2 linked regions of the Robertmurraya sp. FSL R5-0851 genome follow. The protein of the gene in region 2 interacts with the protein of the main gene of each other region in a pairwise test. Links are inferred from orthologs where the notes say so. Each region holds a gene or a part of one and is shown on either strand. Other genes may lie near its edges. The genes, in order: rlmB and tsaE.

Region 1 (12,426 bases), 150 kb from region 2 along the record:
TATTACTTTTTGGGCGGTCGAGTATGTCGTCAATTTCGTGAAATGGGTAGAAGAATCCCTTGTGAAAGTACCTATAACAGATATTATTTTTGGTAGCGTAGGATTAGTGTTTGGATTAATCATTGCCTTTTTAGTTGGTTATGCTTTAACGGGTATTGAAGTACCTATTTTAAATACGGTTGCTCCCGTACTATTGACACTTCTATTTGGTTATTTAGGTTTCCAGGTTGGTTTTAAAAAGAGAGACGAGTTATTAACCCTTTTTACAAAATCGAAAAAGAAGTCTAGTGACGAAGAAATAGAGGCTGAGCCTACTAATGCTAAAAATGAATTAAAAATATTAGATACAAGTGTTATTATTGATGGACGTATTGCTGATATCTGTCAAACAGGTTTCTTAGATGGAACGATTGTCATTCCACAATTTGTCCTTGAAGAATTGCAGCATATTGCTGATTCCTCAGATGTATTAAAGCGAAACCGTGGTAGAAGAGGTCTTGATATTTTAAATCGAATTCAAAAAGAGCTAGCGATGAATGTTGAAATATATGAAGGCGATTTTGAGGATGTACAAGAGGTAGATTCAAAACTTGTTAAGCTTGCTAAGTTAACAAGTGGGGTAGTTGTAACTAATGACTTTAATCTTAATAAAGTGTGTGAACTTCAAAAGGTCGCCGTATTAAACATTAATGACTTGGCAAATGCTGTTAAGCCAGTGGTATTACCTGGAGAAGAAATGAATGTTCAAGTCATTAAAGATGGCAAGGAGCATAATCAAGGGATTGCTTATCTCGATGATGGCACGATGATTGTGGTGGAAGATGGTAGAGATTATATTGGTAAGCAGCTTGATGTATTGGTAACAAGTGTATTACAGACATCAGCTGGTCGAATGATTTTTGCTAAACCGAAGTTACTAGAAAAAGCATTATAGAAATAGTTAGGGGATATCTTATGTCTTACCAAGTTATTATCCCTGCAGCAGGACAAGGGAAAAGAATGCGGGCAGGCAAAAATAAGGTGTTGCTTCAGCTAAAGGATATTCCTATATTAATTCATACTCTGAGAGTATTTGAATTAGATGACGCATGTAAGGGAATTATTTTAGCTATTTCAGCCGGAGATGAAGATCATTTTTCCAGTCTCTTAAAAAAGTATCGAATTAAAAAGGTTACCTCTCTTGTTGCTGGTGGGAACGAAAGACAGCATAGTGTATACAATGGGTTGCAGGCAGCAAAGAAAGAGGGAATTGTACTCGTACATGATGCAGCTAGGCCATTTATTGAAAAAAGAGTGATCCATGAATTAGTATCGGTAGCTGAAAAGGATGGAGCGGCTGTAGTAGCGGTGCCTGTTAAGGATACGATTAAGAAGGTAAATAATTTTGAAGTAGTTGAGACGATTGAGCGTTCAAGCTTGTGGGCCATTCAAACCCCACAAGCTTTTCGCGTGTCGTTGCTAGAAGAAGCTCATAACCTAGCGTTGGTACAGAATTTTTTAGGGACGGATGAAGCCAGTTTAGTAGAACGACTACATATACCTGTAAAAATTGTTGAGGGCGACTACGATAATATCAAACTGACGACACCAGAAGATTTGTATTTTGCAGAGGCAATCATTAAGCAACGTGACTACCAAAAGAGGGGACTTTAATAACGATGTTTAGAATTGGACAAGGATTTGACGTTCATCAGCTCACAGAAGGTAGACCTTTGATATTAGGAGGTATAACGATTCCTTATGAAAAAGGATTGTTAGGGCATTCTGATGCAGATGTCCTTCTTCACACAGTGACAGATGCAGTTTTAGGGGCGATTGGTGAAGGAGATATTGGAAGACACTTCCCGGATACGGACCCAGAGTTTAAGGATGCCGATTCAGCGAAACTTCTTGAACATGTATGGTCATTAGTTGAGAATCGAGGGTATGAGCTTGTGAATGCAGATTGCACCATTATTGCACAAAAACCTAAGATGGCACCATATATTGAGCAAATGAAGAACCGAATCGCTGAATTATTGAAAGCTACACCCGATCAAGTAAATGTGAAAGCAACAACGACAGAAAAGCTTGGGTTTACCGGAAGAGGAGAAGGAATTGCCTCTCAAGCAGTGGTGCTCTTAAAAAAGAAAGAGCTCTAGGAATTGTCTTTTCACAATGATAAAATAAATGTCAAAAATAGATTGAACTCTTAGGAGGAAAAAGAATGTCTAACACTGTACGTGTTCGTTATGCACCAAGTCCAACGGGGCATTTACATATTGGAAACGCTCGTACTGCGCTATTTAACTACTTGTTTGCGCGTCATCAAGGTGGAAAGTTTATTATCCGAATTGAAGACACTGATAAGAAGCGTAATATTGCTGGTGGGGAAGAGAGTCAGCTAAAATACTTAAAATGGTTAGGGATCGATTGGGATGAGAGCGTTGATGTCGGTGGATCATATGGTCCATATCGACAATCAGAACGTAACGACTTATATGAAGTGTATTATAAGCAACTTCTAGAAGAGGGCAAAGCTTATAAATGCTATTGTACAGAAGAAGAATTAGAAGCAGAACGTAATGAGCAAGCGGAGAAGGGTGAGATGGGTGGCTATTCAGGCAAATGTCGTCATCTAACGAGTGAGCAGCGTGAAGGTTTAGAAAAAGAAGGCAGACAGCCAAGTGTTCGCTTTCTAGTTCCTGAAGGAAAGGTTTTCAGCTTTAACGATATGGTTAAAGGGGACGTTTCTTTTGAGGCAGATGGAATCGGCGGAGATTTTGTTATTGTAAAAAAGGACGGAACACCAACATATAATTTTGCTGTAGCCGTTGATGATCACTTAATGGAAATCACACATGTGTTGCGTGGTGATGATCATATCTCAAATACACCAAAGCAAATGATGATCTACGAAGCATTAGGTTGGGAAACACCGGTGTTTGGACATATGACATTGATCGTGAATGAAAGCCGAAAGAAGCTGAGCAAACGAGATGAGTCCATTATTCAGTTCATTGAACAGTATGAGGAATTAGGATATCTTCCTGAAGCATTATTTAATTTTATTACTTTACTCGGCTGGTCACCATCTGGAGAAGAAGAGATTTTCTCGAAGGAAGAGTTGATTTCTATTTTTGAAGCGAATCGACTTTCGAAATCTCCGGCTCTATTTGATAAGCAAAAGCTTACGTGGATGAATAACCAATACATGAAGAAGCAAGAGGTTGATGTCGTGTATGAGCTTGCTCTGCCACATCTTCAAAAGGCGGGTCTTATTAGTGAGGCAATGACTCCAGAGGAAATAGAATGGACGAAAAACCTCGTAGCACTTTATCAAGAGCAGTTGAGCTATGGGGCTGAAATTGTCGAGCTATCTGAGTTATTCTTCAAGGAAGAGCTGGAGCTAGAGGAAGAAGCAAAGGCGGTTCTTCAGGAGGAAGGCGTGAAGGAAGTATTATCTACTTTTGCGAATGAGATTGAAAAGCTTCCAAGTCTCCAGCCAGAGGATGTTCAAGCAACGTTGAAGAGTGTTCAAAAAGCAACGGGGCAAAAGGGTAAGAAGCTCTTTATGCCGGTTCGTGTGGCTGCTACTGGTCAAACACATGGTCCCGATCTACCGAAAGCCATTGCGCTAATCGGAAAAGAAAAAATATTACAGCGAATTGTGAGCATTATTGGTTAACAGATTGGAAAAAATGTAATATAGTAAAGATAATTATATAATTTAGAAAATGTTGAAGAGGAAAAGTAAAAAAGCAATGCTTTTTAGAGAGAACCATCATCGGCTGAAAGTGGTTTAAGTCCCTTGTTTTTTGAAGTGCCCCTCTGAGTCCTGATTCGAAACGGGGTCATTCCCTTAGTAGAATGAGGCGGATTTCTTCCGTTACAAGAGTTGAGTTGAAGTAACTTAGGTTACTTAAACAGAGTGGAACCGCGCAACAAAGCGTCTCTGTCATTTTTGACAGGGGCGTTTTTATTTTTATAAAAAAGCAGCATTTACGTTTAGGGGGAACGATAATGTTTAAAATGCTAAGGGAAGATGTTGAAGTAGTTTTTGAACAAGATCCAGCGGCAAGGACGTATTTGGAGGTTATCTTAACATATTCAGGTTTGCATTCCATCTGGGCTCATCGAATGGCACATGCTCTATATAAGAGAAAATTTTATTTTATGGCAAGGGTCATTTCGCAGGTAAGTCGCTTCTTCACAGGGATAGAAATTCACCCAGGTGCAACCATCGGAAGACGTTTTTTTATCGATCATGGCATGGGGGTTGTCATTGGTGAAACATGTGAAATTGGTGACAATGTGACGGTGTTTCAGGGAGTTACACTCGGAGGAACTGGAAAAGAGAAAGGAAAGCGACATCCAACGATAAAGGACAATGCTCTTATTGCAACGGGTGCGAAAGTATTAGGGTCAATCACGGTTGGTGAAAATTCTAAGATAGGCGCAGGTTCTGTTGTACTAAAGGATGTCCCTCCGAATTCGACAGTAGTTGGTATTCCTGGGAAAGTGGTAATAAGGGATGGAAAGAAAGTAGAGAAAGATTTAAATCACTGTGATCTACCAGATCCAACTGGTGATCGTTTTAAAGCATTAGAATCCGAAATTAACCATTTAAGAAGACAACTAGAACAGGTAGAGAAGGAAAGGAGTTACGAGCGTGAGCATTCAAATATATAATACATTGACTCGTTCAAAAGAGCCGTTCATACCTCTTGAAGAAGGTAAAGTAAAGATGTATGTTTGCGGACCTACAGTTTATAACTATATCCATATAGGAAACGCTAGACCACCTATTGTGTTTGATACAGTAAGAAGATACTTAGAGTACAGGGGCTATGAGGTTCAATATATCTCCAATTTCACTGATGTGGATGATAAACTTATTCGCGTAGCAAATGAGCTGGGTGAAGATGTCCCAACGATTGCTGATCGTTTTATTAAAGCGTACTTTGAAGATGTTACAGCACTTGGATGCAAAAGAGCAGATGTGCATCCTCGAGTTACAGAAAGTATGGATATTATTTTAGATTTTATTTCTACATTGATTGAAAAGGGATATGCCTATGAGTCCGAGGGAGATGTATACTATCACACTCGCAAATTTAAGGAGTATGGTAAACTGTCTCACCAATCAATTGATGAACTGCGACTAGGAACGAGAATTGCCATCGGTGAAAAGAAACAAGATTCCTTAGACTTTGTCCTTTGGAAGGCAGCAAAGCCGGGTGAAATCTTCTGGGAAAGCCCATGGGGGAAAGGAAGACCGGGTTGGCATATTGAGTGCTCTGCCATGGCGAAGAAGTATTTAGGTGATACCATTGACATTCATGCAGGAGGACAGGATCTGGCTTTCCCTCATCATGAGAATGAAATTGCCCAATCAGAAGCGCTAACAGAAAAAACATTTGCGCGCTATTGGATGCATAACGGGTACATTAATATTGATAATGAAAAAATGTCAAAATCACTAGGAAACTTTGTTCTCGTTCACGATATTATCAAAAAACATGATCCGCAGGTACTACGCTTCTTCATGTTAGCAGTCCATTATCGCAATCCTATTAACTATACTGATGAATTGTTAGAAAATACAAAAGCAGGACTTGAACGATTGAAAACTTCGTACCAAAACTTAAAACATCGACGGGATGCAAGTACCAACTTAACGGATAATGATCAAGAGTGGTTGACAAAAGTTACCACCTTACATGATGAGTTTGTTCGTGATATGGATGATGATTTTAATACAGCAAATGGGATCACTAAGTTATTCGACCTATCTAAGTTGGCTAACATGTATCTTATAGAAAAAAATACATCTATTGTTGTAATCGATGCATTTATGAGAGAGTTTGAAGTGTTATTTGGAATCTTAGGTTTAACGCTTGAAGCGGATCAACTGCTTGACGAAGAAATAGAAGCATTAATTGAACAACGAATCCAGGCTAGAAAAGATCGGAATTTCCAGTTATCTGACCAAATTCGTGATCAGTTAAAAGAGATGAATATTATTTTAGAAGATACGCCTCAAGGCACAAGATGGAAAAGAGGCTAAAATATGCTTCACTTTGAAAATACGATAGATGCGAAACAATTGAATAGTCTCGCTTTAGCATATATAGGGGACTCCATTTTTGAAGTTTATGTTAGAAGATATCTCCTTGAATCAGGGAAGGTAAGACCAAATCAGCTTCATAAGGAGTCAACCAAGTATGTTTCAGCAAAAGCTCAGTGTCAATTCATCCATCACTTTCTGGATTCGAAGCTTTTGAGTGAGGAAGAAGAGGCTGTTGTTAGAAGGGGCAGAAATGCAAAATCTGGAACAGTGCCAAAGAACACAGATGTACAGACATATCGCTATGGGACAGCGTTTGAAGCATTAATCGGATATCTATATTTGATGAACAGAGAGGAGCGACTTGATGAGTTGATCACAGTCGCCCTCTCTCAAGTTGGAGAATGAAAGGAGGAACAATAAGATGAGCCAAGACTTTATTATTGGAAAAAACCCAGTTATAGAAGCACTAAAGTCAGAACGCGATGTGAATAAAATATTTATCGCAGAAGGTTCCCAAACGGGTCAAATGCAACAGGTCATTGGGCTAGCAAAAGCACAAAATGTCATCGTTCAATTTGTTCCTAAAAAGAAAATCGATCAGATGGTAGAAGGAAATCACCAAGGGGTCGTTGCGGCAGTGGCTGCCTATCAGTATGCGGAGCTGGATGACTTGTTTAAGGCAGCAGAAGCAAAAGGAGAAACACCTTTTTTCCTTCTGTTAGATGAAATTGAGGATCCACATAATCTAGGATCCATTATGAGAACAGCGGATTCCACTGGTGCACACGGAATCATCATTCCGAAACGAAGAGCAGTTGGGTTAACAGCAACCGTAGCAAAAGCATCAACGGGTGCCATTGAGTATGTTCCTGTTGTCCGAGTGACGAATATGGCACAAACCATTGATGAACTAAAGGAACGAGGATTATGGATTGCAGGTACCGATGCGTTGGGAAAACAGGACTTTCGTTCGCTCGATGGGACAATGCCTTTAGGTCTTGTGATTGGTAGTGAAGGTAAAGGAATGGGGAGACTCATCCGTGATAAATGTGACTTTTTGGTTAGCCTGCCAATGAAAGGACATGTCACCTCTTTAAATGCTTCGGTAGCAGCTGCCCTTTTAATGTATGAGGTGTATCGAAAACGATATCCACTAGAGGGATAAAATGGACATTCTGTTAGTGGATGGATACAATATCATCGGAGCCTGGCCAGAGCTTCGAGAGCTGAAAAATAAGGATCTAGCTGCCGCTAGGGACCGTCTGGTTGAGAGGATGGCCGAGTATCAAGCCTACTCAGGTTATCGTGTCATCGTTGTTTTTGATGCACATTTTGTAAAAGGAACAGAGAAAAAGTATAAAAATTATAAAGTCGAAGTTATCTTCACAAGAAATAATGAAACTGCGGATGAACGCATTGAAAAACTTGCGATCTCTTTAAATAATAGGAAAACTCAAATTCATGTGGCCACCTCTGATTTTACAGAACAATGGGCCATATTTGGACAAGGAGCCCTAAGAAAATCAGCACGAGAGTTATTAATTGAGATGGATTCGGTTGAAAAGAAGATAGAAAAAAAGGTAAAGAACATCCAGGAAAATAGCCCTGCTTCAAAAATACCGTTAAGTAGTGAAGTGGCAGAAATTTTCGAAAAATGGCGTCGAGGAAAGTGAAGAGCGGTTGACGCTTTAAAAAGGCCTACTGTATAATATTTCTATCTATGCTTGTTCGGTCGGGGGGATCCGAAGTGAATGCTGACTACAAGACAACAAAAATCAACGAAAATTATTTACATTTAATGCAGCTTGAGGATGAAGAAATAGTTGATTTAGTGCACAAAGGTGATAGTGAAGCATTAGATTACTTGATTCATAAGTATCGAAACTTCGTTAGAGCTAAAGCTAGATCCTATTTCTTAATCGGTGCTGACAAAGAGGACATTGTTCAAGAAGGAATGATCGGTCTTTACAAAGCGATCAGAGATTTCCGAGAAGACAAGCTCACTTCCTTTAAAGCGTTTGCAGAACTTTGTATTACGAGACAAATCATTACCGCCATTAAAACGGCAACAAGACAAAAGCATATTCCACTGAACTCTTATGTGTCGTTGGACAAGCCGATCTATGATGAAGAATCCGATCGTACGTTAATGGATGTTATTTCTGGAGCTAAAGTGTTAGATCCGGAGGAACTTATTATCAATCAAGAGGAATTTGATCATATTGAGGTGAAAATGGCAGAGCTTCTAAGTGATTTAGAGCGGAAAGTCCTAGCTCTATACCTTGATGGCCAGTCATATCAGGAAATATCAGAGGAGCTTAACCGTCATGTGAAATCGATTGATAATGCGCTCCAACGTGTGAAAAGGAAGCTTGAGAAATACCTTGAGGTAAGGGAGCTCACCCTGTAGTATGACAGGGTAGATGGTAATAGAGCTCTGTTGACATTGATAAGTGTCCATGATACAGTTTTATGGACAAAATAGTAAGTTAGAGGTGGCATTTTTGACAAAAAAGGTAGTTTTGGCCTGTGTAACTTGCGGTTCGAGAAACTATTCAACGATGAGCAATAAAGAGTCGGAACGGTTAGAGCTGAAGAAGTTTTGTAGAACATGCAGTGCTCATACCATCCACCGTCAAACAAAGTAGTAGGCACCACCTATAGATAGAGTAAGACAAGGAAGTTGGGGGTATCCACATGCAGCGCGTAGTCGATTTTTTTAAAGATGTCAGCCGTGAAATGCGCAAGGTTAGTTGGCCAAAGCGTAAGGAACTGACGAACTACACAGTTACAGTATTAGCTACAGTTATATTTTTTGCTCTTTTCTTTGCTGTAATAGATTTAGGGATTTCAGAATTAATTCGTTTAATTCCTTGAATAACACCCGTAACATAATGGTATAATGGTAACAAACATAGGAAACTTTTAGCAAAGCCCGGCAACGGGTTTTTTCATTTGTAAAAAAATAAAAGCTAACAATGCTTTCTAGTTTAATAATATGGATTTTTTTATATAGGGAGGGAAGGACAATTCGTCCTCGACAATGGAAAAGAATTGGTATGTAGTTCATACTTACTCTGGTTATGAGAACAAGGTAAAAGCAAACCTTGAAAAGCGTGTAGAGTCTATGGCGATGCAAGACAAAATCTTCCGAGTAGTAGTGCCTGAAGAAGAAGAAACAGATATTAAGAATGGTAAAAAGAAAGTAGTTAAAAGAAAAGTATTCCCAGGTTACGTATTAGTTGAAATCTTAATGACAGATGACTCTTGGTATGTGGTTCGAAATACTCCTGGAGTAACTGGTTTCGTAGGTTCAGCTGGATCTGGTTCTAAGCCGACACCTTTACTGCCGGAAGAAGTGAATTTCATTCTTAAACGTATGGGACTTGAGCAGAAGCGTGTGGATGTAAACTTTGAACTTGGAGAAACGGTACAAGTCAAGGAGGGTCCATTTGCAAACTTTACTGGATCTATTGAAGAAATTGACAAAGACAAGTCTAAAGTCAAGGTTCTTGTAAATATGTTTGGTCGGGATACCCCTGTAGAACTTGAATTTACACAGATTGAAAAAATATAACCTGAAAAAACTTGAAATAGGTTTCGAAAGATGGTAATATTTCAAAGGTCAGTATGTCTCAAACATTGAGACCGGACAAAAGGAAACAGTTCTTTATTCTAAATAAAGACTATTATATGAGTGGGAGGGGAAAATCCCCTATTACCACATCACGGACTTAAGGAGGTGTGTCTCGTGGCTAAAAAAGTAATTAAGATTGTTAAGTTGCAAATCCCTGCTGCTAAAGCTAATCCAGCACCACCAGTTGGTCCTGCACTTGGTCAAGCCGGTGTTAACATCATGGGATTCTGTAAAGAGTTCAACGCTCGTACAGCTGAACAAGCTGGCTTAATCATTCCTGTTGAGATTACGGTTTTTGAAGACCGTTCATTTACATTTATTACAAAAACTCCTCCTGCTGCAGTTCTTCTTAAGAAGGCGGCTGGCATTGAGTCTGGTTCTGGTGAACCGAACCGTAATAAAGTAGCAACAGTCAAGCGTGACAAGGTGCGCGAGATTGCTGAAACAAAAATGCCTGATCTAAATGCGGCTAGCGTTGAAGCAGCTATGCGTATGGTTGAAGGTACTGCACGCAGCATGGGTATTGTTATCGAAGACTAATTCATGCTCGAATGTTTCTTTAGTTAAGGGGTTGCGGTGTTGAATTTGGTTTCACGCGCAACCTTTCTTATGTCTAGCGGGTGTGTTAAAGCACAGCGCTGTTATTCGTGGGAGGTTAGTTAAGAACTTTTCCGCTAAAACCACAATCTAGGAGGAAATAAAAATGGCTAAAAAAGGTAAGAAGTTTTTAGAAGCTTCAAAGCTTGTTGACCGTACAAAAGCATATCCGGTTGAAGAAGCTATTGAACTTGCTAAAAAGACAAACTTTGCAAAGTTTGATGCATCTGTAGAAGTTGCTTTCCGTCTTGGAGTAGATCCAAAGAAAGCTGACCAACAAATCCGTGGAGCAGTTGTGCTTCCAAACGGAACTGGTAAAACACAACGTGTACTTGTATTTGCTAAAGGTGAAAAGGCGAAAGAAGCAGAAGCAGCTGGCGCTGATTATGTAGGAGATGCAGACTACATCAACAAAATTAACCAAGGTTGGTTTGAGTTTGACGTAATCGTTGCTACACCTGACATGATGGGTGAAGTTGGTAAGCTTGGTCGTGTGTTAGGACCTAAAGGCTTAATGCCAAACCCTAAGACTGGTACAGTTACATTTGATGTAACAAAAGCAGTTAATGAAATCAAAGCTGGTAAAGTTGAATACCGTGTTGATAAAGCTGGAAACATCCACGTACCAATCGGGAAAACTTCTTTCGAAAACGAAAAGCTTGTTGAAAACTTCACTACAATTTTCGAAACAATGCTTAAAGTGAAGCCTTCTGCTGCAAAAGGAACTTACATGAAGAACGTAACTGTTACTTCAACAATGGGACCTGGAGTAAAAGTAGACCCTTCAACTGTAAATGCAAAGTAATTTAAAAATATAATTGACAACAGAATAAAATTCTACTAGAATAGATTTTGTTGTGAAAATAGAATAACATTTGTACCGCAGACAGTAGGTGCCTTCAAGGCTTAATCTCCTACCGAGGTCATACGATAGATTGAACAGTTCGTGTAAACGACTATTGTATACTTCCTCCATGTCTGCAAGGCATGGAGGTTTATATTTTCTGGTATAAATGTAGTAAATCTACAGGAGGTGTAAGGATGAGCAACGCTATCGAAACTAAAAAAGTAATCGTAGACGAAATCGCTGATAAGTTAAAAACTGCTAAAACAACAGTTGTTGTTGACTATCGTGGTTTAAATGTTTCTGAAGTAACAGAACTTCGTAAACAACTTCGTGAAGCTGGTATCGAGTTCAAGGTTTACAAAAACTCTTTAACTCGTCGTGCTGCTGAAGCTTCTGAACTTGCTGGCCTTAACGACGCTCTTACAGGTCCTAACGCTATCGCATTCAGTAACGAAGATGTTGTTGCCCCAGCTAAAATTTTAAATGACTTCGCTAAAAAGCATGAAGCTCTTGAAATTAAAGCAGGTGTAATTGAAGGGAACGTTGCATCATTAGAAGATATTAAGGCTCTTGCTGAACTACCATCACGCGAAGGCTTACTATCTATGCTACTCAGCGTACTTCAAGCTCCAATCCGCAACCTTGCTCTTGCTACAAAAGCTGTTGCAGATCAAAAAGAAGAACAAGGCGCGTAAGTTAGAATTATCGTTCGTGAAATAAACTATTAAAACACAATTTTAAGGAGGAACTTTATCATGACTAAAGAACAAATCATTGAAGCAGTTAAAAGCATGACTGTTTTAGAACTTAACGACCTAGTAAAAGCTATCGAAGAAGAATTTGGTGTAACTGCTGCTGCTCCTGTAGCTGTAGTTGGTGGAGCTGCTGGTGGAGACGCTGCTGCTGAACAAACTGAATTTGACGTTGTTCTTGCTTCTGCAGGCGACCAAAAAATCAAAGTTATCAAAGTTGTACGTGAAATCACAGGTCTTGGACTTAAAGAAGCAAAAGAACTTGTTGACAACACTCCAAAGGCAGTTAAAGAAGGAGCTTCTAAAGAAGAAGCTGAAGAAATCAAAGCTAAGCTTGAAGAAGTTGGAGCAAACGTTGAAGTTAAGTAATAATGATATTGAAAGGCTCGCTGCATAAGCGAGCCTTTTGCTTTTTAAAAAAGGTTCGATTATAATTTTTTCGTATAAGTTTTCTCTACTAAAAATTTGGAAGTGGTAGTATGGCAGAGCATTATTTCTCGCGCGAGCAAAAAGTTGAGAGTAATCGAAAGACATGGAGTTT
Region 2 (17,543 bases):
AAAAGACGAGAAAAAAGTGTATGAAATGTATTATGAATATTCAGAGCCTATTAGCAAAGTGGTTCCCCATCGTACGCTTGCTCTCAATCGCGGGGAGAAAGAAGAAGTTTTACGGGTAGCGATTAAGCCGAATGTGGACCGTAACATGGACTACTTAACAAAAAAGTGGATTAAGAATTCTCGATCCTTCGTTGTTGAGACAGTGACTGAGGCAGTTGAAGATGGCTATAAGAGATTAATTCAACCTTCAATAGAAAGAGAAATTCGTAATGAGCTAACTGAAAAGGCAGAAGAAAGAGCGATTCATATATTCTCTGAGAATTTAAGAAATCTTCTTCTCCAACCACCTTTAAAAGGAAAGATCGTTCTAGGTGTAGACCCAGCGTATCGAACAGGCTGTAAGTTAGCGGTAGTGGATGAAACAGGGAAGGTTCTTAGAATCGATGTGATTTACCCTCATCCACCTGTATCGAAGAAACAAGAAGCAGAGAAAAAGTTTAAAGAAATCATTGAAACATACGAAGTTGAAATGGTAGCAGTGGGAAATGGGACTGCCTCCCGGGAAACAGAGCAGTTTGTAGTAGATATGCTCAAAGATCAAAAAAGAGAGATTTATTATTTAATTGTTAACGAAGCGGGTGCGAGTGTTTATTCTGCTTCCGATTTAGCTCGTGAAGAATTCCCTGATTTTCAGGTAGAGGAGAGAAGTGCGGTATCTATTGCCCGTCGCTTGCAAGATCCATTAGCCGAATTAGTTAAAATCGATCCAAAATCGGTTGGAGTAGGCCAATATCAACATGATGTATCTCAAAAGAGATTATCTGAATCATTAACTTTTGTTGTGGAAACCGCTGTGAACCAAGTAGGTGTGAATGTTAATACTGCGTCTGCTTCATTGCTTCAATATGTAGCTGGACTTTCAAAAACAGTAGCAACCAATATCGTCAAGAAACGTGAAGAAGAAGGTAAGTTTGTCAATCGAACACAGTTAAAGAAAATTCCGAGGTTAGGTGCAAAAACATATGAGCAAGCCATTGGGTTTCTGCGTGTGATTGATGGAAAAGAACCGCTCGACCGTACAGGTATTCACCCGGAAAATTATCAAGCAGTTAAAAATCTCCTAAGTAAATTAGGATTTACCTCAGCTGACCTAGGTTCAGAAGCGCTAAAAACAACCTTATCATCTGTTGACATCAAAGCTATTGCGGCAGAGCTTGAGATCGGAGAATTAACATTAAAGGATATTCTTGATGCGTTAGTTAGACCGGAAAGAGATCCACGTGACGAGCTTCCTGCACCATTATTAAAGAAAGATGTACTAAAGCTTGAAGATTTAAAAGTAGGAATGGAGCTTCAAGGAACCGTTCGAAACGTAGTGGACTTCGGAGCATTTGTTGATATTGGAGTAAAGCAAGACGGTCTTGTGCATATTTCTAAACTATGCAATCGCTTTGTCAAGCACCCACTCGATATTGTTTCCGTTGGAGACGTAGTCACCGTGTGGGTGGATAGTGTAGACCAACAAAAAGGCAGAGTCGCTTTAACGATGCTGCAACCGTAAAGCCTAAGGAAACACCGTTCACGATGTTAACGGGTTTACTTGTGAGGTGCAAACGGTAAAAGTAGACCAAATATTACACAGTAAAAAAGGATTAGAGATGCAAACTCTCTCTAATCCTTTTTTGAATTTCCTTTTTTCTAAAGTACCCGAAAGTTACACAAGTTCATTAGCTGCTATAGCGAGTTTGATAAATAAGCGGAGAAATTTCTCTTATTTAGGAAATTGCACTGAAAATAGCTAAAATAGACGGAAAGTTTCCGGCTATTGACTTAAAAAACGTGAAATCGGGCGATTTTGCTTTGCTTAGTCGGAAATACTCCGCTTATATACCCCGAACCAAGCTCTATTCTGTAGTTTAACCGAAAAAACTCCGCTTATTATTAACACACCATCCAATAATTACTTCATCCCCTGTGATTTCCTGTGTGAATCAAGACAAAATAAACAATAAAATTTTGCCGAAATGGTCAATAAAAAACGCACTGTGAATGATATTGTGAATTCAAGTGCGTTTTCATATGTGTTTTATAAAGTTTGCACCGCTAGTGTAAATTCGTTATCAAGAGGAACGGTGTTTTTTTCTGTAAAAAAACCAACATTGGTTAAGTAGTTTTATTTGATAGGCATTTTTCTCTAAAAATGCTTTCTGCATCTGATTTTGAAACCAAGTAGGCATAGACATACCTCCTAGCACAAATTTCAAGGGGTATATTCAATGTATGCTATAATGGGTTGTCATGTTCATAGAATTTTTGTTTAGTTAGAAGTGAGGTGGGAGTATGGGTGACAATGAGTTACAAAATTTAGTTGAGGAAATTTCCATTCAATTCTTTAACAAGCCATTTCGACATACTGCTTTTTTTAATTCCCGTCTTCGAACAACAGGTGGACGTTATATGTTAAGGTCTCATAACATTGAGATTAATCGAAGTTATCTAGAACAACTGGGGGAACAAGAATTAATCGGCATCATTAAGCATGAATTATGTCATTATCATTTGCATCTAGAGGGAAAAGGCTATCAGCACCGAGATCATGACTTTAAAACCCTTCTTAAAAAAGTGGGTGCACCCCGTTTTTGTTCTACTCTCCCGAACCGCCCTGAAGTTAGAACCCAAAAGACCGTTCGTATATATCAATGCACCGGATGCGCTCAACAATATAATAGAAAAAGAAGGATCAATACTTCAAAGTATGTTTGTGGAAAGTGCCGGGGGAAACTTATTGAAATTCATGTTTGACAGTTGGAGAAAAAGATGTTAAATTATTATTCCGTGACTGACATCGAGCGGGAAAAAGTAATAAAAATTCCCCCTTGACTTTCACAGCTCGTCTCATTATAATGTAAAGAGTCGAGATTACGACATGAACACTTTTCTTATTCCACAGTAGCTCAGTTGGTAGAGCATTCGGCTGTTAACCGAACGGTCACAGGTTCGAGTCCTGTCTGTGGAGCCATTTTGGGGAAGTACTCAAGAGGCTGAAGAGGCGCCCCTGCTAAGGGTGTAGGTCGGGTGACCGGCGCGAGGGTTCAAATCCCTCCTTCTCCGCCAGTAACTTTCATCATCTTTTAAAAATATGGCCCCTTGGTCAAGCGGTTAAGACACCGCCCTTTCACGGCGGTAACACGGGTTCGAATCCCGTAGGGGTCACTTTTAAATTATTATACTATTAATAAAGGTCCCGTGGTGTAGCGGTTAACATGCCTGCCTGTCACGCAGGAGATCGCCGGTTCGATCCCGGTCGGGACCGCCATATTATTGGGCTATAGCCAAGCGGTAAGGCAACGGACTTTGACTCCGTCATGCGTTGGTTCGAATCCAGCTAGCCCAGCCATTTTTTATTTTAAGGCAATTTTATCTTAATTTGTACGAGCCATTAGCTCAGTCGGTAGAGCATCTGACTTTTAATCAGAGGGTCGAAGGTTCGAGTCCTTCATGGCTCACCATGTTTACTAAGTGGTATAGCATAATATTATGCGGGTGTGGCGGAATTGGCAGACGCACTAGACTTAGGATCTAGCGCCGCAAGGCGTGGGGGTTCGACTCCCTTCACCCGCACCATTCATTTCCAGTTGATTGACTGGGAGGATTCATGTATAATAGATACTATCGCTCTTAATGAGCGGTCGTGGCGGAATGGCAGACGCGCTAGGTTGAGGGCCTAGTGGGGGCAACCCCGTGGAGGTTCAAGTCCTCTCGGCCGCACCAAGAAAAAACTACAAAAAATGTTTGACATTAAAATATGGTTATGATATTATGTAAAAGTTGCTTCTTTAAAAAGAGCGCCCGTAGCTCAATTGGATAGAGCGTCTGACTACGGATCAGAAGGTTATGGGTTCGACTCCTTTCGGGCGCGCCATTTTGAATAACGGGGAGTAGCTCAGCTTGGTAGAGCACTTGGTTTGGGACCAAGGGGTCGCAGGTTCGAATCCTGTCTTCCCGACCATTTATAATAAAATAATAATATGCGGGTGTAGTTTAATGGTAAAACCTCAGCCTTCCAAGCTGATGTCGTGAGTTCGATTCTCATCACCCGCTCCAACAAATCAAATTGTTCTTTGAAAACTAAACAAATCATACGTCAACAAAAAATGATTAGTGTTGAAAAATACACTAGCCAACGTTTTATCTTTAAGAGCTAATCTTACTCTTTATTGGAGAGTTTGATCCTGGCTCAGGACGAACGCTGGCGGCGTGCCTAATACATGCAAGTCGAGCGGATCTTTGGGAGCTTGCTCCCAAAGGTTAGCGGCGGACGGGTGAGTAACACGTGGGCAACCTGCCTATGAGACTGGGATAACTCCGGGAAACCGGGGCTAATACCGGATAATTCTTTTCTACACATGTAGAAAAGCTGAAAGATGGTTTCGGCTATCACTCATAGATGGGCCCGCGGCGCATTAGCTAGTTGGTGAGGTAACGGCTCACCAAGGCGACGATGCGTAGCCGACCTGAGAGGGTGATCGGCCACACTGGGACTGAGACACGGCCCAGACTCCTACGGGAGGCAGCAGTAGGGAATCTTCCGCAATGGACGAAAGTCTGACGGAGCAACGCCGCGTGAGTGATGAAGGTTTTCGGATCGTAAAACTCTGTTGTTAGGGAAGAACAAGTACCGGAGTAACTGCCGGTACCTTGACGGTACCTAACCAGAAAGCCACGGCTAACTACGTGCCAGCAGCCGCGGTAATACGTAGGTGGCAAGCGTTGTCCGGAATTATTGGGCGTAAAGCGCGCGCAGGTGGTCTCTTAAGTCTGATGTGAAAGCCCCCGGCTCAACCGGGGAGGGTCATTGGAAACTGGGAGACTTGAGTGCAGGAGAGAAGAGTGGAATTCCACGTGTAGCGGTGAAATGCGTAGAGATGTGGAGGAACACCAGTGGCGAAGGCGACTCTTTGGCCTGTAACTGACACTGAGGCGCGAAAGCGTGGGGAGCAAACAGGATTAGATACCCTGGTAGTCCACGCCGTAAACGATGAGTGCTAAGTGTTAGAGGGTTTCCGCCCTTTAGTGCTGCAGCAAACGCATTAAGCACTCCGCCTGGGGAGTACGGCCGCAAGGCTGAAACTCAAAGGAATTGACGGGGGCCCGCACAAGCGGTGGAGCATGTGGTTTAATTCGAAGCAACGCGAAGAACCTTACCAGGTCTTGACATCCTTTTGCCTTCCCTAGAGATAGGGCGTTCCCCTTCGGGGGACAAAAGTGACAGGTGGTGCATGGTTGTCGTCAGCTCGTGTCGTGAGATGTTGGGTTAAGTCCCGCAACGAGCGCAACCCTTGATCTTAGTTGCCAGCATTTAGTTGGGCACTCTAAGGTGACTGCCGGTGACAAACCGGAGGAAGGTGGGGATGACGTCAAATCATCATGCCCCTTATGACCTGGGCTACACACGTGCTACAATGGGTGGTACAAAGGGCAGCAAAACCGCGAGGTCGAGCCAATCCCATAAAACCACTCTCAGTTCGGATTGTAGGCTGCAACTCGCCTACATGAAGCTGGAATCGCTAGTAATCGCGGATCAGCATGCCGCGGTGAATACGTTCCCGGGCCTTGTACACACCGCCCGTCACACCACGAGAGTTTGTAACACCCGAAGTCGGTGGGGTAACCGTAAGGAGCCAGCCGCCTAAGGTGGGACAGATGATTGGGGTGAAGTCGTAACAAGGTAGCCGTATCGGAAGGTGCGGCTGGATCACCTCCTTTCTAAGGAAAATTGAGGCTTATGACCTTCGGTCAAAGCTAACAACCGTTGATGATATGATTTGTTTAGTTTTGAGAGAGCAATCTCTCTATGATAATCGTTCTTTGAAAACTAGATAATGATAAATGAAGAAAACCAAGAAATACCGAGTAATCGCCATTTTAGTTTTCTCTCTATATTATATAGAGAAACTTTTTAACTGTAGGTTAAGTTAGAAAGGGCGCACGGTGGATGCCTTGGCACTAGGAGCCGATGAAGGACGGTACTAACACCGATATGCTTCGGGGAGCTGTAAGTAAGCTTTGATCCGGAGATTTCCGAATGGGGAAACCCTCTATCCGTAATGGGATAGAATCTTTACCTGAATACATAGGGTATTGAAGGCAGACCCGGGGAACTGAAACATCTAAGTACCCGGAGGAAGAGAAAGCAAACGCGATTCCCTGAGTAGCGGCGAGCGAAACGGGATTAGCCCAAACCAAGAGGCTTGCCTCTTGGGGTTGTAGGACACTCTATACGGAGTTACAAAGGAATGAAGTAGACGAATCGATCTGGAAAGGTCAGTCATAGAAGGTAACAACCCTGTAGTTGAAACTTCGTTCCCTCCCTGAGTGAATCCTGAGTACGGCGGAACACGTGAAATTCCGTCGGAAGCAGGGAGGACCATCTCCCAAGGCTAAATACTACCTAGTGACCGATAGTGAACCAGTACCGTGAGGGAAAGGTGAAAAGCACCCCGGAAGGGGAGTGAAAGAGATCCTGAAACCGTGTGCCTACAAGTAGTTAGAGCCCGTTAATGGGTGATAGCGTGCCTTTTGTAGAATGAACCGGCGAGTTACGATTACATGCGAGGTTAAGTTGATAAGACGGAGCCGTAGCGAAAGCGAGTCTGAATAGGGCGCTTTAGTATGTGGTCGTAGACCCGAAACCAGGTGATCTACCCATGTCCAGGGTGAAGTCCAGGTAACACTGGATGGAGGCCCGAACCCACGCACGTTGAAAAGTGCGGGGATGAGGTGTGGGTAGCGGAGAAATTCCAATCGAACTTGGAGATAGCTGGTTCTCTCCGAAATAGCTTTAGGGCTAGCCTCATGTAGTAAGAGTCTTGGAGGTAGAGCACTGTTTGGACTAGGGGCCCTCATCGGGTTACCGAATTCAGACAAACTCCGAATGCCAAAGACTTATCCATGGGAGTCAGACTGCGAGTGATAAGATCCGTAGTCGAAAGGGAAACAGCCCAGACCACCAGCTAAGGTCCCAAAGTATACGTTAAGTGGCAAAGGATGTGGAGTTGCTTAGACAACCAGGATGTTGGCTTAGAAGCAGCCACCATTTAAAGAGTGCGTAATAGCTCACTGGTCGAGTGACTCCGCGCCGAAAATGTAACGGGGCTAAACGTATCACCGAAGCTGTGGATTGACATCTACGATGTCAGTGGTAGGAGAGCGTTCTAAGGGCGTTGAAGCTAGACCGGAAGGACTGGTGGAGCGCTTAGAAGTGAGAATGCCGGTATGAGTAGCGAAAGATGGGTGAGAATCCCATCCACCGAATGCCTAAGGTTTCCTGAGGAAGGCTCGTCCGCTCAGGGTTAGTCGGGACCTAAGCCGAGGCCGAAAGGCGTAGGCGATGGACAACAGGTTGATATTCCTGTACCACCAAATTACCGTTTGAGTGATGGGGGGACGCAGGAGGATAGGGTAAGCGCGCTGTTGGATATGCGCGTCCAAGCAGTTAGGCTGATCACGAGGCAAATCCCGTGATCAAAAGGCTGAGCTGTGATGGCGAGGGAAATATAGTACCGAAGTTCCTGATTCCACACTGCCAAGAAAAGCCTCTAGCGAGGTAACAGGTGCCCGTACCGCAAACCGACACAGGTAGGCGAGGAGAGAATCCTAAGGTGAGCGAGAGAACTCTCGTTAAGGAACTCGGCAAAATGACCCCGTAACTTCGGGAGAAGGGGTGCTCTTCAGGGTGAATAGCCCAGAAGAGCCGCAGTGAATAGGCCCAGGCGACTGTTTAGCAAAAACACAGGTCTCTGCGAAGCCGCAAGGCGAAGTATAGGGGCTGACGCCTGCCCGGTGCTGGAAGGTTAAGAGGAGGGGTTAGCGCAAGCGAAGCTCTGAATCGAAGCCCCAGTAAACGGCGGCCGTAACTATAACGGTCCTAAGGTAGCGAAATTCCTTGTCGGGTAAGTTCCGACCCGCACGAAAGGCGTAACGATCTGGGCACTGTCTCAACGAGAGACTCGGTGAAATTATAGTACCTGTGAAGATGCAGGTTACCCGCGACAGGACGGAAAGACCCCGTGGAGCTTTACTGTAGCCTGATATTGAATTTTGGTACAGCTTGTACAGGATAGGTAGGAGCCTGAGAAGCCGGAGCGCTAGCTTCGGTGGAGGCGTCGGTGGGATACTACTCTGGCTGTATTGAAATTCTAACCCTCACCCCTGATCGGGGTGGGAGACAGTGTCAGGTGGGCAGTTTGACTGGGGCGGTCGCCTCCTAAAAAGTAACGGAGGCGCCCAAAGGTTCCCTCAGAATGGTTGGAAATCATTCGTAGAGTGTAAAGGCACAAGGGAGCTTGACTGCGAGACCTACAAGTCGAGCAGGGACGAAAGTCGGGCTTAGTGATCCGGTGGTTCCGCATGGAAGGGCCATCGCTCAACGGATAAAAGCTACCCCGGGGATAACAGGCTTATCTCCCCCAAGAGTCCACATCGACGGGGAGGTTTGGCACCTCGATGTCGGCTCATCGCATCCTGGGGCTGTAGTCGGTCCCAAGGGTTGGGCTGTTCGCCCATTAAAGCGGTACGCGAGCTGGGTTCAGAACGTCGTGAGACAGTTCGGTCCCTATCCGTCGTGGGCGTAGGAAATTTGAGAGGAGCTGTCCTTAGTACGAGAGGACCGGGATGGACGCACCGCTGGTGTACCAGTTGTCTTGCCAAAGGCATCGCTGGGTAGCTATGTGCGGAAGGGATAAGTGCTGAAAGCATCTAAGCATGAAGCCCCCCTCAAGATGAGATTTCCCATAGCGCAAGCTAGTAAGATCCCTGAAAGATGATCAGGTTGATAGGTCAGAGGTGGAAGCGCGGCGACGTGTGGAGCTGACTGATACTAATCGATCGAGGACTTAACCAAATTTAAGATGAAACGTATTTCTTTCTTCTTCTTCATTCATTATCTAGTTTTGAAGGAATGATTTTCTTCAATTGAATACGAGTCTAGTGGCGATAGCGAAAAGGTCACACCCGTTCCCATACCGAACACGGAAGTTAAGCTTTTCAGCGCCGATGGTAGTTGAGGGTTTCCCTCTGTGAGAGTAGGACGTCGCTAGGCTGTATTACAGATTTAATTATTATTGTCGCGGGGTGGAGCAGTCTGGTAGCTCGTCGGGCTCATAACCCGAAGGTCGCAGGTTCAAATCCTGTCCCCGCAATTATTGAAAGTTATTTTTCAAGTTTCACTTGAAAAAAACTCTGGTCCCGTGGTGTAGCGGTTAACATGCCTGCCTGTCACGCAGGAGATCGCCGGTTCGATCCCGGTCGGGACCGCCATTTTCATATTTTAGTAGAACCAAACGAACCAAATGGATTCGTTTTTTTGTTTTTTCGAGGGATTTCCTAATAAAAGACGATAATTTTGGCGATTATAGATAGAAAACAGTGTGGAATTTGGTTGCGTACACTTAAAGCTCCATAAAAATGAACGTTACTGGTGTATTTACTTGCAATTCTCGAGATATATTTGCGATCCCATGTACATACATATCCCCTTTTTGCTCATTTTTTTAAAATCATGTACACTTATAAGAGACTAGCCTTAGGAATCTGTCCTAAGGTTTTTTTATAAAAGATTGGGTGATGAATTCAATGAACGAATACATAGTAAGAACAAACAGTACGGAAGAGACTTTACAATTTTCAAAGGAACTGGCACAGAAGCTTCAACCAGGAGATGTGATTACATTAGAAGGTGACCTTGGTGCAGGTAAGACGACGTTTACTAAAGGACTCGCAGTGGGACTGGATATTAACAAAAACGTTAGTAGTCCTACTTTTACTATAATAAAAGAATATAACGGAAGACTTCCACTTTACCATATGGATGTGTATCGATTGGAGGATTCTGACGAAGACTTGGGCTTTGATGAATATTTTGAAGGACAGGGAGTAACGGTTGTGGAGTGGGCTCATCTGATTGAAGACCAACTACCGGAAGAACTTCTACAAATCAAGATTTCTCATGGGGAAGAGAATTCTCGTAACTTAACGATAACGCCAAAAGGAAAACGATATGAAATGCTTTGTAAGGAGCTATTTGCCTAATGAAAGTACTAGCTATAGATACATCCAATTATCCACTGGGGATTGCCTTAATAGATAACCAACAAGTGATTGGGGAGTATATAACGAATATTAAAAAGAATCATTCGATCCGTGTGATGCCAGCGATTGAAAACCTATGCAGGGAATGTGAAGTTAAGCCAGCAGACCTAGAGAAAATTGTCGTCGCTGAAGGTCCTGGTTCTTATACGGGAGTTCGTATAGGAGTAACGATCGCGAAAACATTAGCGTGGACCTTACAAATTCCGCTTGTTGGGGTTTCAAGCATAGAAGTGTTAGCGGCATCAGCTGCACGGTACTTCCCAGGCAATGTGGCTCCATTATTTGACGCTAGAAGAGGACAAGTCTATACCGGTCTATATCGCTTCCAAAATGGCGCACTCGAAAAAGTTAAAAAAGACCAACTGGTATTAGCTAAAGATTGGGCAGAGCAGTTAAAGGAGATGTCAGAGCCTGTTTTATTTGTTGGCAATGATGTCCCTATTCACAAGGAAGTACTAGTGAGTATTATGGGAGATCAAGCAAGATTTGCTCACTACACTGAACATAATCCACGTCCTGGTGAGCTAGCTCATTTAGGGGTCAATCGAGAACCCGTTGATGTGCACAGCTTTGTGCCAAATTATATTCGGTTAGCTGAAGCTGAAGCGAAATGGCTAGAAGGGAAGAAAGAAAATGATGCAAAATGAAGAGACTCACTCATTATCTGATTCCTTTGTGTTTCGATATATGAAGGAAGAAGATATCGATCAAATTTTAAAAATTGAGGAGCTTTCATTTGCAACGCCTTGGACAAGGCAGTCATTTGAGAATGAGTTGAATTTAAATCAATTTGCTGTCTATCTGGTCTTAGAAAAGGAAGGACAAATTGTAGGTTATTGTGGCATGTGGTTGATTGTTGATGAGGCGCATATTACAAACATAGCGGTCTTACCTGAATTTCGTGGGCAAAAGCTTGGAGAAGGGATCCTTCGTATGATCATGGAGGTTGCAAAAAAAAGGGGTGCAAAATCGATGACACTGGAGGTACGTGTGTCAAACACAGTGGCACAATCGTTGTACCGTAAGCTCGGCTTTATGAACGGTGGAATACGCAAGAATTATTATACTGATAACTATGAGGATGCATTAGTCATGTGGGTGACAATATGAGTGAGAAAAATCAATATATATTAGGGATCGAAACAAGCTGTGATGAAACAGCTGTTGCGATTGTAAAAGATGGACATGAAATAATAGCAAATATCGTTGCGTCGCAAATTGAAAGCCATAAGCGCTTCGGTGGAGTCGTTCCTGAGATTGCTTCTCGTCATCATGTCGAGCAAATTACGATTGTCATAGAAGAAGCGATGCGAGTGGCTGAATTACAGTTTTCAGATATTGATGCGATTGCTGTAACGGAAGGGCCAGGACTTGTCGGAGCCTTATTAATAGGGGTGAACGCAGCCAAGGCGCTGAGCTTTGCTCACGGTATTCCTCTTGTAGGAATTCACCATATCGCTGGTCATATTTATGCGAATCGCTTGATAAAGGAAATGGAGTTTCCACTGTTATCACTGGTTGTCTCTGGTGGACATACAGAGCTTGTTTATATGAAGGAACATGGCCATTTTGAGGTGATTGGAGAAACGAGAGACGATGCTGCGGGTGAAGCATATGATAAAGTCGCTAGGACGTTAAAAATGCCATATCCAGGCGGACCTCATATTGACCGATTAGCGGCGGTTGGCTCACCTATTATAGATTTACCGAGAGCCTGGTTAGAGGAAGGGTCCTATGATTTTAGCTTCAGTGGATTAAAATCAGCAGTTATCAACACTGTCCACAATGCAGAGCAACGAGGAGAAGTGATTGCACCTGAAGATCTTGCTGCAAGTTTTCAACAAAGTGTGATCGATGTGTTGGTAACTAAGACGGTACGTGCGGCGAAACAATATTCTGTGAAGCAAGTGTTACTAGCAGGAGGAGTGGCTGCGAATAAAGGACTGCGTAGCGCGCTAGAGAGAGAATTTGCTGCTAATGAAGGTGTAGAATTAATTATTCCTCCACTTTCTTTATGCACAGATAACGCAGCCATGATAGCTGCTGCGGGAAGTGTTATGTATGAAAAAGGTCAAAGAAGTGACTTTACTTTAAACGCCAATCCTGGATTAGACCTATCTATCCACAACTAATAACTTTAGGAAAAAGTCCCTATCACATGATAGGGGCTATTTTTTGTGTATAAACACTATTTCGACAAGTTTCACTGTGGGTAATGTGGATAAAATAAACTAAAATTGTGGATAATGTGGGAAACCCTGTGGAAAGCTCATATAAAAACAATTTAGCTGTGAACAAAATTGTGGAAAGGAAAAAACCGGGATAGATTCTTCCTCCCGGTTCTTTACGCTTATTCAGCCAGTTCACTCCATTCTTCTAGTAACTCATCTAATTGGAGTTTGGCTGTTTCCGTTTCTTCATTAATTTTAAGCACTCTTTCGTGATCTTGAAAAATTTCTGGATCACAAAGCAATGTATTATTTTTTTCAATCGTTTCTTCAAGCTTTTCAATTAAGCCCTCAATTTCTTCGATGCGTCGCTTTCGTTGGCGCTCTAATTTCTTGGCTTCCTTATCGATTTGATACGTATTTTTTTCTGGAGAAGCAGCTATGGTAGCGGCAGCCTTTTCTGCTTGTTCAATGGCTTTAAGCTCTTCTTGTTCTAGCTTCTTTTCCACGTAATAATCGTAATCCCCAAGATACTCAACAGCCGCGGTTTTACTAAGCTCAATCACCTTTGTAGCAATGCGATTAATAAAGTATCGATCATGAGAAACAAAAAGAATCGTACCTGGATAATCCACAAGCGCGTTTTCTAATATTTCCTTACTGTCTAAGTCCAGATGGTTGGTAGGTTCATCTAGTATAAGAAGATTCGCCTTTTGCATCATGAGCTTAGCTAGTGCTAAACGTGCTTTCTCCCCACCGCTTAGAGTGGAAACCGTTTTTAATACATCGTCGCCGGTAAATAAGAAATTCCCTAGTACCGTGCGGATTTCCTTTTCACTTTTCAGAGGGTATTCGTCCCAAAGCTCATTTAACACTCGCTTGTTTGAAGTAAGAGCTGCTTGTTCCTGGTCATAATAGCCAATGCTAACATTGGAGCCGTAATGAACTTGTCCTTCTAACGGTTGTAACGTACCTTGGATGGTTTTGAGTAAGGTTGATTTTCCAATCCCATTTGGTCCAACTAAGGCAACGGAATCTCCTCTAGTAATTCGGAGGGAAAGTTCCTCAGCTATTCGTTCATCATGATAACCAACTGCTAGGGAGTGGACATTTAACACTTCATTGCCACTTTGCTTTTCAATATCAAAACCGAAGGAGGCGGACTTTTCATCTCCAAGAGGTTTGTCCATAACTTGCATTCTCTCAAGCGTCTTCCTTCTACTTTGGGCTCGCTTGGTGGTCGATGCACGAGCAAGATTTTTTTGAATAAAGTCCTGTAGTTTGGCTATTTCATCTTGTTGTTTCTCGTATTGTTTGAGATCACGCTCGTAGTTTTCGGCTTTTTGTTCAAGATAAGAGCTGTAGTTTCCTGAGAATTTGCTGATTTGATTCCTAGAAATTTCGTACACTTGATTGACCACTTTGTCTAAAAAGTAGCGATCGTGGGATACGATTAAGATGGCACCTGAGTAGCCAGTAAGATATTGCTCTAGCCAAGACAACGTATCGATATCTAAATGGTTGGTAGGTTCGTCCAAGATAAGAATATCAGGCTTGGTTAATAACAACTTCGCAAGAGCTAAACGAGTTTTCTGGCCACCACTTAAGCTATCAATTTTCGTAGAGTAATCGAATGAGTGGAAGTTCAAGCCATGTAGGACAGAACGTATATCTGACTCGTACTGGTAGCCCCCATTCTCCTTAAACTCATTTTGGAGATGGTCATATTCCTTGATTGTTCGCTCGTACAAAGTAGCATCTTCAAATACGGTAGGATCAGCCATTTTTTCCTCAAGCTTACGAAGTTCCCGCTCTTGTTTCATGACATGTTCAAACACGGTAAGCATTTCTTCCCAAATGGATAATCCGGAAACAAGACCTGTGTTCTGAGCCAAGTACCCGATCGTTACATGTTTGGGCTTGATTAAATCACCTGATTCATAGGAAAGGTGACCGGCAATAATCTTGAGTAATGTAGATTTCCCGGCCCCGTTTCTACCTACTAAGGCAATACGGTCTCTTGTTTGAACTTCTAGTTTTATATTCGATAAAATAAGGTCAGCCCCATAAGACTTGGAAAGCTGGTTTACTTGTAGTAGTATCATTGATTTCACCTCTATACTTCTACGGTTAGTGTATCGCATTCAATACGGATGAGCAATGATATGAGTTGTGAACTATGTTACAATGTTTTCACACAAAATGAGGAAAATAGTGTATGATTTTGAAAGAGGTGTATAATAGATGTCAGAGTTCACTCATTTTAATAAAGAAGGCAGAGCAAAAATGGTAGATGTGAGTGATAAGCCCGAAACGGTACGGACGGCCATTGCCCACTCTAGTATCACAGTTAATCAAGAGATATATGATCGAATCACACATAACCAAATGAAAAAGGGGGATGTGTTAGCAGTCGCACAGGTTGCAGCTGTTATGGCTAGTAAAAAAACATGGGATATTATTCCAATGTGTCACCCTATTCCACTCACAGGTGTTGATATTTCTTTTGATTGGGAATCAGATAACAATTGCCATACTCTACATATTTCTGCTAGTGTAAAGACAAAAGGGAATACAGGTGTAGAAATGGAAGCGTTAACAGCTGCTTCTGTTTGCGCGCTTACCGTGTATGATATGTGTAAAGCAGTAGATAAAGGAATGGTTATCGGGAAAACATACCTGGTTGAAAAGACAGGTGGTAAAAACGGTGACTTTAAGAGAGAAGAGAGACTATATTAGTTAAAGGTAGAAGGTAGGGGAAGAACGATGAGTAATGAATCAATGAAAATCCCACAAGCAACGGCGAAAAGACTACCATTGTATTATCGCTTTTTAAATAGTTTACACTCATCAGGAAAGCAACGCGTTTCATCGGCTGAACTAAGTGAGGCGGTGAAGGTCGATTCTGCAACAATCCGAAGAGATTTTTCATACTTTGGAGCCTTAGGTAAAAAGGGATACGGTTACAATGTAAACTATTTATTATCCTTTTTCCGTAAAACACTCGACCAAGATGAATTAACGAAGGTTGCGTTAATTGGGGTCGGGAATCTTGGGACAGCATTTTTAAACTATAACTTCTTAAAGAATAATAATACCAAAATTGCGGTTGCATTTGATGTGATAGAAGAGAAGGTAGGCACAAAAATTGGTGAAGTGCCCGTCTACCATATGGATGATCTAGAAGAAGTTATTGAAAAAGAAGACATTCAGGTCGCGATATTAACGGTTCCAGCACCGGTTGCACAATCCATTACCGATCGAATGGTTCAAGGATCGGTGAGAGGCATTTTAAACTTTACCCCGGCCCGATTAACGGTTCCCTCATCCATCAGGGTTCACCATATTGATCTGGCTATTGAGTTACAGTCACTGGTGTACTTTTTAAAGCATTATTCAATGGATGAAGAAATGGTAGAAGAATAAACAGTAAGCCGCCCCTTAGTGGAGCGGCTATTTCTTTTGCTCTTTCTTGATCTCTTTAATTTTAAAATGTAAAAGAATCATCCGAATGCCTGAACCAATATCAAAGGTCGCTAGCAAGACAAGCAGGTAGGTGAAAAAGCCCCACTCTCCATTTTGCTGTAAGTCCTGTATGGCAAACACTGTGAACAGAGCACCTAAGATGATGTATATAATTCCTGAAAATAAAGGTGACTGTCTCATAAGAAGAATCCTCCAATAAAGCTTTGCATTTGTTCTGCTTGTTTGATTAATTTTTCTAAGTCTTCCTTAAATACGGATTGCACAAGAACAACGAACGTATTCATCGATACGTGAGCAACGATCGGAACGAGAATCCGATTGGTTTTTACATACAAATACGCAAAGGTGAATCCCATTGCGGAATAAAGTAGAGTGTGCTCCGGCTCCATATGGGCAAAAGAAAAAATAACGGAGCTAAGCAAGGCTGATAGAAAAAAGTTAAATCGCTTATAAAAAGCCCCAAAAATGATCTTACGAAAAACAATTTCTTCTAATATAGGACCAATCACTGAGCTCACGACAATCATAATAGGAAAGGACTCAATGATGCGTAGAATCTGTTGCGTATTTTCAGAACCAACATCAATACCAATCAAACGTTCAATATTTGCAGCAAAGGCTTGGGCAAATAGGGCAAGAAAGACACCTGTGATAGACCAAAGGATCGATCGACCTAAGCTGGCTCCGCTTCTTACTTCATTTGTGTTTACCATCTCATTACGCAACAACATCAGGACAATCACAAGTGTGAGCGAAAAGCTTATGACAAGCCAAGTGACCCCTGCGAACCCTTGAGAGTGATGGGTTTCAAAACCAATCAGTTCTAGTATCAGAGAGGTGATAGGGACACCAATAAAGCTTGAAAGCTGCATAGCAATATAAGCAATTAATATAATCCAATATTCACGTTTCAAAACAAGTCTCCTTTTCCATCCAATATAGTTATTCTACTCGTAAACATCAGGTTGTATCAAATAAGAAGAATTATCGTCCGTATTTTAGCATTATATGGATAGAATAGGTGGAAAAGTACATACTTAGTAAGGTTGTACAATTAACAAGTTATGGGGGGACTTTTACAAAAAATTTATAAAAAAAAGCGGTTTCTCGCTTGCAAAAAAGGTAGAGATTCATTAATATAATAGTTGTGTTAGCACTCTAGTTAAGTGAGTGCTAATAATAAAAATCTTTCATATATTTGAGGAGGTTGTTTCACTTGTTAAAGCCACTAGGTGATCGCATTGTAATTGAGCTAGTTGAAACGGAAGAAAAAACGGCAAGCGGTATTGTACTACCAGACTCTGCTAAAGAGAAGCCTCAAGAAGGCAAAGTAGTTGCTGTCGGCACTGGCCGCGTACTTGAAAGCGGTGAGCGTGTAGCTCTTGAAGTTTCTGTGGACGACCGCATTATCTTCTCAAAATACGCTGGCACAGAAGTGAAGTACGAAGGAAAAGAGTACTTAATTCTACGTGAAAACGATATTCTTGCTATTCTTGGATAAGAGTAGAGATTTTCTTATTTAAAAACTAAACGAAGACAGAATAGATTGAAAAAACTCGAGGAGGGTATTTTACAATGGCTAAAGAAATTAAGTTTAGTGAAGACGCACGCCGCTCGATGCTTCGTGGGGTAGATGCACTTGCAAATGCGGTAAAAGTAACATTAGGACCAAAAGGACGTAACGTGGTTCTTGAAAAGAAATTCGGTTCACCACTTATTACAAACGATGGTGTAACGATT

What was found.
Region 1: the proteins of tsaE (region 2) and rlmB interact in binary tests that used the Escherichia coli proteins (3 or more experiments, as listed by UniProt). The link is inferred for Robertmurraya sp. FSL R5-0851 from one-to-one orthologs.

What each region holds. Positions count from the first base shown.
Region 1 is NZ_JBBOOE010000001.1:108,268-120,693, forward strand. Bases 5,501-8,345 are described here. They hold rlmB (23S rRNA (guanosine(2251)-2'-O)-methyltransferase RlmB), read left to right. Parts: upstream 5,501-6,473; coding sequence 6,474-7,217; downstream 7,218-8,345. Other genes in these bases: cysS (cysteine--tRNA ligase), read left to right, coding at 5,501-6,049; MKX65_RS00595 (ribonuclease III domain-containing protein), read left to right, coding at 6,053-6,457; MKX65_RS00605 (NYN domain-containing protein), read left to right, coding at 7,219-7,725; sigH (RNA polymerase sporulation sigma factor SigH), read left to right, coding at 7,851-8,345. In the rest of the region: MKX65_RS00565 (PIN domain-containing protein), read left to right, coding at 1-934; ispD (2-C-methyl-D-erythritol 4-phosphate cytidylyltransferase), read left to right, coding at 955-1,653; ispF (2-C-methyl-D-erythritol 2,4-cyclodiphosphate synthase), read left to right, coding at 1,659-2,141; gltX (glutamate--tRNA ligase), read left to right, coding at 2,207-3,667; cysE (serine O-acetyltransferase), read left to right, coding at 4,003-4,671; more of cysS, read left to right, coding at 4,652-5,500; more of sigH, read left to right, coding at 8,346-8,462; rpmG (50S ribosomal protein L33), read left to right, coding at 8,557-8,700; preprotein translocase subunit SecE, read left to right, coding at 8,750-8,929; transcription termination/antitermination protein NusG, read left to right, coding at 9,096-9,629; rplK (50S ribosomal protein L11), read left to right, coding at 9,804-10,229; rplA (50S ribosomal protein L1), read left to right, coding at 10,393-11,091; rplJ (50S ribosomal protein L10), read left to right, coding at 11,328-11,828; rplL (50S ribosomal protein L7/L12), read left to right, coding at 11,889-12,254; MKX65_RS00650 (methyltransferase), read left to right, coding at 12,365-12,426. UniProt on the Escherichia coli protein: Specifically methylates the ribose of guanosine 2251 in 23S rRNA.
Region 2 is NZ_JBBOOE010000001.1:251,516-269,058, forward strand. The notes cover bases 8,619-11,361. They hold tsaE (tRNA (adenosine(37)-N6)-threonylcarbamoyltransferase complex ATPase subunit type 1 TsaE), read left to right. Parts: upstream 8,619-9,633; coding sequence 9,634-10,089; downstream 10,090-11,361. Other genes in these bases: tsaB (tRNA (adenosine(37)-N6)-threonylcarbamoyltransferase complex dimerization subunit type 1 TsaB), read left to right, coding at 10,089-10,796; rimI (ribosomal protein S18-alanine N-acetyltransferase), read left to right, coding at 10,783-11,259; tsaD (tRNA (adenosine(37)-N6)-threonylcarbamoyltransferase complex transferase subunit TsaD), read left to right, coding at 11,256-11,361. Also shown: MKX65_RS01365 (Tex family protein), read left to right, coding at 1-1,561; cortex morphogenetic protein CmpA, read right to left, coding at 2,121-2,237; MKX65_RS01375 (SprT family protein), read left to right, coding at 2,341-2,802; more of tsaD, read left to right, coding at 11,362-12,281; MKX65_RS01480 (ABC-F family ATP-binding cassette domain-containing protein), read right to left, coding at 12,500-14,422; cyclic pyranopterin monophosphate synthase MoaC, read left to right, coding at 14,562-15,056; MKX65_RS01490 (redox-sensing transcriptional repressor Rex), read left to right, coding at 15,084-15,743; MKX65_RS01495 (YdiK family protein), read right to left, coding at 15,771-15,983; MKX65_RS01500 (CPBP family glutamic-type intramembrane protease), read right to left, coding at 15,980-16,717; co-chaperone GroES, read left to right, coding at 17,020-17,304; groL (chaperonin GroEL), read left to right, coding at 17,379-17,543. UniProt on the Escherichia coli protein: Required for the formation of a threonylcarbamoyl group on adenosine at position 37 (t(6)A37) in tRNAs that read codons beginning with adenine.